DNA from 2 places in the Jeotgalicoccus sp. WY2 genome. Region 2 is predicted to be linked to the other one. Evidence: riboswitches for the same ligand, from Rfam matches in the RefSeq annotation. Region 2 holds a riboswitch; the other holds the start of a gene.
The links. A riboswitch is a leader RNA that binds a small molecule or an ion and turns the genes downstream of it on or off. The one in region 2 is predicted to bind preQ1.
Positions count from the first base shown of each region.

Region 1 (4,217 bases), 390 kb from region 2:
ATCCTGTCCGGCATTCATCATCCAGTCGTAATTATCAAATTTAATATTCAAAGCTTCCCCTTTAACTGTTATTTCTTCATTCAATGGAAGATATAAAATATGGCGGCGCTTGCCCCCGTATTTCAATCTCGTGCGCATTATTTTAAAACCGAGTTTAAATTTATCTTTTAAGCTCGCCAGGTTAGCCGGCATTACTGTTGAGAAAATATAATCGAAGTCTCCGCTCTCACGTACTTGTTCAATTAAATACTCGCCCATTTTCATCTGCAGTTTCTGTCCGCGGTGTTCAGGGTTGACCAATGAAATTTCTGAGTAAATCGAACGTTCTCTATTAACGCCGACATCGTCAGCCAGGTGCTCTTCTTCTGTTAATGAAGGAATGTACATCATACGAAGTGCTATCAGCTCATCTTCGTGAAAGACTCCCGTGACGTATCCTTGCTCTAGGCAAGTTTCAAATTCTTTTCTCGTCAGTTTTTCAAGTACTTCTTTCTGTTCTAAAAACTCGTAAATCGAATCCTGCAGCTCCAGAATTTCCTCGATATCATTTAAGTTAAGTTTTACAAATTTCATTGCACTGCCGCCCTTCTTAAGTGTATTTGATGTTTAGATTATGCCAATTCCGGTTATTAATATATTGAGGAGTTGGTGTAAAATGAATATATTAGTGAAATGTATGAACTCCAGTAATAACAAATCATTCTTTAAACTGATAACTAATCTAGATGCTGAGAAAGCATCACTGGATTCCTTTATATATAACTGCATGAGACAAACAAGCGATTTTGATGAGGATAATTTATTAGTGGAGCTGATTTACCCGGACCATACAGAATTATATTTGGAATATAATTTAGATTACAGCCGTTAATTTAAACGGCTGTTTTTTTTATTTAATATCTTCCAGCCATTCAAACATTAAAGGCACCCATTTTTGCACGTGCGGGTTTACTTTGCCTGTAATTTTTGACGCGACACTTAAACCATGGTCACCTTTATGGAATGTATGAAGTTCCCACGGCACACTATGCTGTTCCAGCGCATTTGCGAAATCAAGTGTGTTTTTGATAAAGACCAGTTGTCTTCTCCCGTATGCCACATAAATGTCGGCGGTGTATTTTCAGATACATAGTTTTTGGCAGTTGCTTTATCGAGTACATCTTCTTCAATTGATTTCCCGAAAACCATCCGGCTTGCCATCGACATATACTGCGGATCACCGATGCCTCTTTCTTCTGCAATAATTCTGTTCAAATCGTAATCGAGTATTGGATAACCGAGAACCTGGAAGTTCGGACGGTACCATCTGGACTCTTTACCGACGAGCTCAGTAAGCCAGTCCTGATGCCAGTGTACGCCGAGACTTGCTGCAAGATGACCGCCGGCAGAAAATCCGAGTACACCGATATTATCCGCATCGACATTGTATTCATGAATATTTTCGCGAATATGCGACATCGTTAAAGCCAGTTCTATTAACGGGTTTGGAAATTCGGAGCCGAGCGTTTTATCCGGCTTGAGCATCGATGCAATTTTGTACATTTCATCTCTTTCCGGTGTTCTCCCCTCCGCTTCAATCATCGTGCCAATCGTAGAATAACGCAGGATAAATACCTGATAGCCCTGTGCCAGAAACTCATAAGCAATGGGTTCCGCTTCTCGCTTTGAGACGTACATATAACTTCCGCCGGGGCAAATAACCACAGCCGGTTTCGCTTCGAATTTCACACCTGAATCCCCGAGCATTGCTGTGACCTCAGCATAATAATTACCAACTTTAAACTTTTTAATTTCCATCGTCTATGCCTCCGTACTCTTATTACTTCAATAGTAACAAAAAATTGAGAACGATATGAAGAATCGTGTATCCGCCCGTTAAAAAAATTAAGGGTATGGACCTTTCCGGGGCCTCTATGTATAATGAACAATGCAAATAAAATGACGAAGAGGTTCTTAGCCACACCCTCTCAAAAAAACTAAGACACATTAACACGTGCCTTCGTTGGCGCGTGTTTTTTTATTTTTAGGAGGATTTATAATGACTGAAGATTACTCAAAAGATTTAAGCTTACTCGGAAATCAGAACGTAGAATATAAATTTGATTATAATCCGGAAATATTGGAAACATTCGAAAACGGTCATATTGGACGCGACTATTTTGTGAAATTTAACTGCCCAGAATTCACGACACTGTGCCCGATGACCGGCCAGCCGGATTTCGCAACAATTTATATCAGTTATATTCCCGATGTAAAAATGGTTGAAAGTAAAGCATTGAAGTTATATTTGTTCAGTTTCCGCAACCACGGCGGATTTCATGAAAACAGCGTCAACATGATTGTCGACGATCTGGTTGAACTGATGGATCCGAAATATATTGAAGTATGGGGCAAGTTCACACCGCGCGGCGGCATTTCAATTGACCCTTACGTGAACTACGGCAGACCCGGGACTAAGTATGAGCAGATGGCAGACCACCGCTTGATGAATCACGATATGTATCCGGAAAAGATAGACAACAGATAAGAGAGACGGCTAAGAATTTCTTCCATTTATAACTGGAGGAAACACAATGATATTTTATTTGACCGCCTCTTTGCGGGACTGCTCGTGGTTTCAAATATACTTGCAGTTAAAGTATTTACGATTTTCGGCTTTGACTTACCCGCCGCTGTCATCGTTTATATGGCAACATTTCTAATTACAGATGTGATTGGCGAAGTCTACGGCAAGAAAATGGCTGCACGCGCAATCCGTGCAGGATTTATTACGCAGATTATTGTTTTATTTTTTATTTACATAGCAATAGAAGTTCCCGCTGCACCGTTCTTTAATATGCAGGGAGAATACGAAATGATTTTAGGCGGCAGCTTCCAGGTCATTATCGCGAGTCTTGTTTCATACCTGGTCAGCCAAAACCTCGATGTTTTTATATTCCATAAACTAAAAGAACGTCACGGCAGACGCCACTTATGGCTGCGCAATAACTTTTCGGCAGTCATTACACAATTTGCCGATACGAGTATATTTATCGTCATTGCATTTATCGGCACGGTACCGAATGAAGTGTTAATCAGTATGATATTTATGCAGTACATCGCGAAAATTATTATCGTGCTGCTGGATACACCGCTTGTTTACTTACTTGTCGCGTTAGCACGAAAGCAGCTCGTTAAAGAACGTACACTTTTAATGAACGTGACGCAGCATTTGCATTGATTTAGATGATTCTGAATCTGTAGGTTACTATGAATTCCGTTCATTGTGACTAAAAAAATCCTCCATCTGCAAAATGCAGACGGAGGATTTCATATTTTATAAACTATTTCTGACAACTTTCCGGTAATATACTAGCGACATCAGTGCAAATATTGAATACAGCACTGTGTATACGCTCATCACAATCAGCATGGGTGTCCACATCTCAATTCCGAAGATGAACCATCCTGACTTGACTGCAAATAACGAATGCAGCAGGCCAATGACTAATGGAATACCGAATGATATTATCATTTTCAGCGCTAGTCCTTTTAATATTTCTCCTTGTGAGAAACCAAGTTTACGCAGCACTTTATAGCTGCCTTTCTCGTCTTCACATTCATCGATTTGCTTAAAGTACAAAATACATCCCGATGTCAGCAGGAAGGCGAAACCTAAAAATCCAACGATAAATGCCATCATTCCTGACATCTGAATCATTTCATTATATTTTTTAATCTCGAGTTAAATCCCGGGTGTTCTTCTTGATCCATTAATTCATAAACTACTTCACTATCTCCGTCGATAATATCAAAGGCAAACAGTTCTGAAGGCATTTCGAAACCACCGGTTTCTTCCGGCTTATTCTCCGCCAGTTCCTGATATACAGCATCGTCGATTATTAAAGTCGGCAGTCCGAATGCCAGATACGGCGGCACTACACCTTCACTCATCGTTTCAGTGATTTCTACAGTTCTTTCAAATTCTTGACCATCCGTAAAGGTCACGGGTCTCCTTCATCAAATGACATAAACATATCTAAAATCGCAATGGTTCCTGTAACCTTCGCTTCATTTTCAGCAACATTAAAATTGTCAAACTCAGCATCACTTGCTACGACTATACCCATTTCACCGCTGTTCATTGAAGAATTTTCATTTTCAGGAATGTCGGTATTTTCGTCTGTTCTGACAATGTTATAATGCATAAATGTTTTTTCAACTCTGTTAATTTCATG
Region 1 is NZ_CP049818.1:524,173-528,389, forward strand. It holds gene G4D76_RS02975 (GNAT family N-acetyltransferase) at 1-573, opposite strand, end outside; gene G4D76_RS02980 (hypothetical protein) at 656-871, shown strand; gene G4D76_RS02985 (alpha/beta hydrolase) at 979-1,797, opposite strand; PreQ1 riboswitch class I at 1,941-1,986, shown strand; gene queF (preQ(1) synthase) at 2,039-2,527, shown strand; gene G4D76_RS02995 (queuosine precursor transporter) at 2,612-3,220, shown strand; gene G4D76_RS16545 (hypothetical protein) at 3,317-3,691, opposite strand; gene G4D76_RS16550 (hypothetical protein) at 3,697-3,987, opposite strand; gene G4D76_RS03000 (FtsX-like permease family protein) at 3,984-4,217, opposite strand, start outside.
Region 1: another riboswitch for preQ1. It lies ahead of queF (preQ(1) synthase); the one in region 2 lies ahead of G4D76_RS05375 (QueT transporter family protein).

Region 2 (4,217 bases):
TCAGCTGTACGGTATACTCCCCTTCATCTTCTTCAGTTTTTGCAGGAAGTTTATCGGCAAAGTCACTGAAGACTCTCGTATTTCCTCCGCTGAAGTTCACGACTGCCCGTTCACTTTCCAGCATGTCGTAAAGTATATCCCCACTTAGTTTCACAGCAATATTAGAATGATGAACACTTGCGTCATGCGGGTTTGCCGACGTAATCAGGCCATTCTTTTCATTAATAATTACTTTTCTATGATTGGCTTTAAAGTTCAGCATCGATAAATAAGACCGTATATTTACTTCCGGACCCTGAGGTCTTAATGCATTGACCAGCCACTGATCTTCAGACGTTCCGAGCCACTGGAAATATGTTCTGTAAAAACCGGAATACAAGGGATTCGAATCCCGCAACTTAGTTAAGTCGGTAAAAATTACTTCTATGCCCGCTTCCTTTAGTTCATTAATATGAGGCGGTGTATACGTATCATAGAAAGTATTGATACTATCCGTAATAAAAATAATATCCATTTCCGGATTTTCTGCCTTTTTAGCTGTTAATTTATCTGTTAAATTTTGCGATAGTGGCGGGAAGTCGAGCGTGTCATGATTGTAATCATCATTAAATAAAAACATATCGAGGACTAGAAACTCTTCCGCTTCGTCAATCATCGTATAAATCTCTTCAAAAACTTCCTGTTCCTCAGTAATTCCCTTATTATTATCTGTATATGTAAGGTCGTATAAAAACTCTGCATCATCTGTCTGATATTCTTCGGACTCGTAAGATACCCCCGAAGGCACTGGAACAAAATAGCGCACACCGGCGACAATTAGAGGTATAAGTATTAAAGCGGCAATAATAATTAAAAATAAATAACGTTTTCTCATTATTCACCTCTATGATTAATAGTATGATTTTACACTTATATCCATTCTATCAAATAAACATTGCGAAAGTGATAAGATATTTACTGTATAGATGGTATAATATAACTTACGAATTTTAAGGAGTGAAATGCGTGAATATTAATCTATTGTACGAAGACAACCATTTACTCATTGTCGATAAGCCGGTTAACATCCCTGTCCAGGAAGACAGTTCAGAAGATAAAGACTTATTAACTATGTTAAAGGAATATATTAAGAGAAATACAATAAACCCGGAGCGGTTTATTTAGGGCTGGTACACAGATTAGACCGTCCAGTCGGCGGTGCTGTAGTATTTGCTAAAACGTCAAAAGCAGCTGCAAGATTATCAAACGAAATAAGATTACAAAACTTTGACCGTCAGTATCATGCGGTTGTAGAAAACCATCTGGAACAGAAAAAAGGTACTTTAACGAACCATTTATTTAAAGACGAAAAGAAAAATATTTCCAAAGTGGTTCATAAAAACCACCGCGGTTCAAAAATGGCTAAGCTGGACTATGAAATGGTAGCTGAAAATAATAATTATTCACTGGTAAAAGTAAAACTTCACACAGGACGTTCACATCAAATCCGTGTACAGCTGTCTCATTTCGGTCACCCGCTGTTTGGCGATCAGAAATATAACAAGAGTGCTAAAGTCGGTCAGCAGATTGCACTTTACTCGACTTACCTGCGTATTAAACATCCTACGAAAGATGAATACGTAGAAGTATTCTGCAAGCCGCCGGAAACATTCCCGTGGAGTGATTTTGATGTGTCTTATTAATTTTAATATCGGTTCGCACCAAAAATATAAAATGGTGCTTGCAGCTAACCGCGACGAGTTTTATTCCCGTCCGACTGCATCCATGCATTACTCGGATGATCATCAGAATATTTTAGGCGGCCGTGATTTAAAAGCAAAAGGCACCTGGCTCGCTGTGTCAAAATCGGGTAAAATAGGTGCATTGACTAATATCCGAACGCCCGAAGAAATGACTATGGAAGCTAAAAAATCGCGTGGTGAACTCGTCGTTAATTATTTGCTTTCAAAAGATAATCCTGAAGATTACTTAAAGAATCTTGCTGCCTCGAGCAGTGACTATGCAGGATTTAATCTGCTCGCCGGGAATCCTGATGAGCTTTATTACATGAATAACTACGACAACAATGTCTCACGTATCGACGACGGTACTCATGGTTTATCGAATGAATATCTCGATACGCCGTGGCCGAAAGTCGTGATTGGAAAAGCCAAATTAGATGAAGTATTATCTGAAGAGGACGTAGATGTTGACGCCTTGTTCAACCTGCTCCGCATCGACTCACAAGCAGCAGAGGACATCGTACAAAAGACCGGAGTCGATTTCGACCTGGAAAAGAAATTATCGCCGCTGTTTATCGATATTCCTGATTTTGATTATGGAACGCGATGTTCTACTGTTGTCCTGGTCGATCATCAGGATAATATTACGCTGATTGAGCGCACATTTAAAAATGGTGTCGAAACCGGTGAAATATCAGAAACGATATCAGTCAATAAATAAAAAAACAGGTTCGCAAACTCCCTGTCAAAAAAACTAAGGAGAATTATGCAATATGAATGTTAAAGACATGGCTGTTAATGCCGTCTTAGCGGCAATTTATGTCGCACTTACTGTGATTAACCCTATTGGCACAGGCGCTATTCAATTCAGAATAAGTGAAATGCTGTGTGTTATTCCATTTTTCAACCGTAAATATATCGCAGGTATGATTCTTGGAGTCGGTATCGCAAATGTTTTCTCAAGCCTCGGCCTAATCGACGTTTTCGTCGGTGTAACTATATCCGTAATCGCTTATTCATTAAGCTACTTTATAAAAAACGTCTGGGTAAATGCACTTCAGTACAGCGTGCTTGCAGGACTGTTAGTCGGACTGGCACTGTATTTAGTACTCGGTCTGCCATACTGGTTCAGTGCAGCAACAGTTGGACTGTCGACGCTGATTACTACATTTATCGGCACGTTTATATTTAAAAAAATCGGCCATCGAATATTGCCGGAATAAAAAATGCCTCCATTAATATGGAGGCATTTTTGTGTCTTATTTTATTTAGTTTCCGGTGGTGTGCCTTCAGCGTTGCCCGCAATTGCGTCAATCTGAATTAGAGCATCTTCCTGTAAAGCTGAAACGCCGACTACTCTTCTTGCAGGTGTGCCTTCAGGGAAGAATCCTGCGTAAACTTCGTTTACAGCATCCATATCTGCAAGGTCTTTAACGAAGATATTTACTTTAACCATATCTTCCATTACGTGGTCAACGCTTTCGATAACCGCTTTAATGTTAGTTAAAACCTGTTTAGTCTGTTCTTTAATTCCGCCTTCAACTAATTTACCAGTTTTAGGGTCGATTGGCAGTTGAGCTGACAGGTGGTTGTAGTGTGAGAATGCTACAGTTTGTGTAGATAAGCTGTCAACCGGTGCATTTTCTGTGTTGTGTGCTTTGATTACAATACCGTGTCTGTCTTCGATAGCCTGTGGCGGCGTACCGTCTCCGTGTGATACTACTGCTTCGATTTGTACTGATGCACCCATCTGCAGGTCTGCCGCTTCGATAACAGTACGCGCCGGTACATATGCAACAGTTCTTGCAATTGCAGAATCCGGGAAGAATGTTGAGTAAACTTCGTTTACTGCGTCCATATCTGCAAGGTCTTTTACGAAAATATTAATTTTAACAATGTCATCCAATGGAACATCGATGCCAGCTAAAATTGCTTTAATATTTTTTAAGCTCTGTGCAGTTTCTGCTTTTACTCCGCCTGTAACGATTCTGCCTGTTGCAGGATCAATTGGCAGCTGAGCTGTAATGTTGTTGTAGTGTGAGAATGCAACAGTCTGTGAAGATAAAGCATTTGCCGGTGCATTCGCAGTATGGTTTGTTAATTTAATTAAATCGCCAGCCTGCGGCGCATTAGGAATTGTACCTACACCATGTGATACAAGTGCTTCAACTTGAACTTCAGCATCCATCGGTAAAGCATTAACCGCTACATTCGTACGAGCTGGTACGTATGTCGGGAAGAATGTGTGGAACACTTCGTTTACAGCCTCTACATCCTGGATGTCTGTAACGAAAACAGTGATTCTTACGATATCGCTCATTACGTGGCCGAAGTTTTTAAGAATTGCTTCGATATTTTTAAAGCTTTGTTCAGCCTGCGCTTTAACGCCGCCTTCTACTAATTTGCCAGTTGCCGGATCGATTGGCAGCTGTGCTGATAAATTGCTGTAATGTGAAAACGCTGCTGACTGAGAAGACTGGTCAAACTTCGGTGCGT
Region 2 is NZ_CP049818.1:909,532-913,748, forward strand. It holds gene G4D76_RS05360 (phospholipase D-like domain-containing protein) at 1-874, opposite strand, end outside; gene G4D76_RS16715 (hypothetical protein) at 1,006-1,164, shown strand; gene G4D76_RS05365 (RluA family pseudouridine synthase) at 1,167-1,682, shown strand; gene G4D76_RS05370 (NRDE family protein) at 1,669-2,442, shown strand; PreQ1 riboswitch class I at 2,442-2,485, shown strand; gene G4D76_RS05375 (QueT transporter family protein) at 2,495-2,944, shown strand; gene G4D76_RS05380 (RidA family protein) at 2,986-4,217, opposite strand, start outside.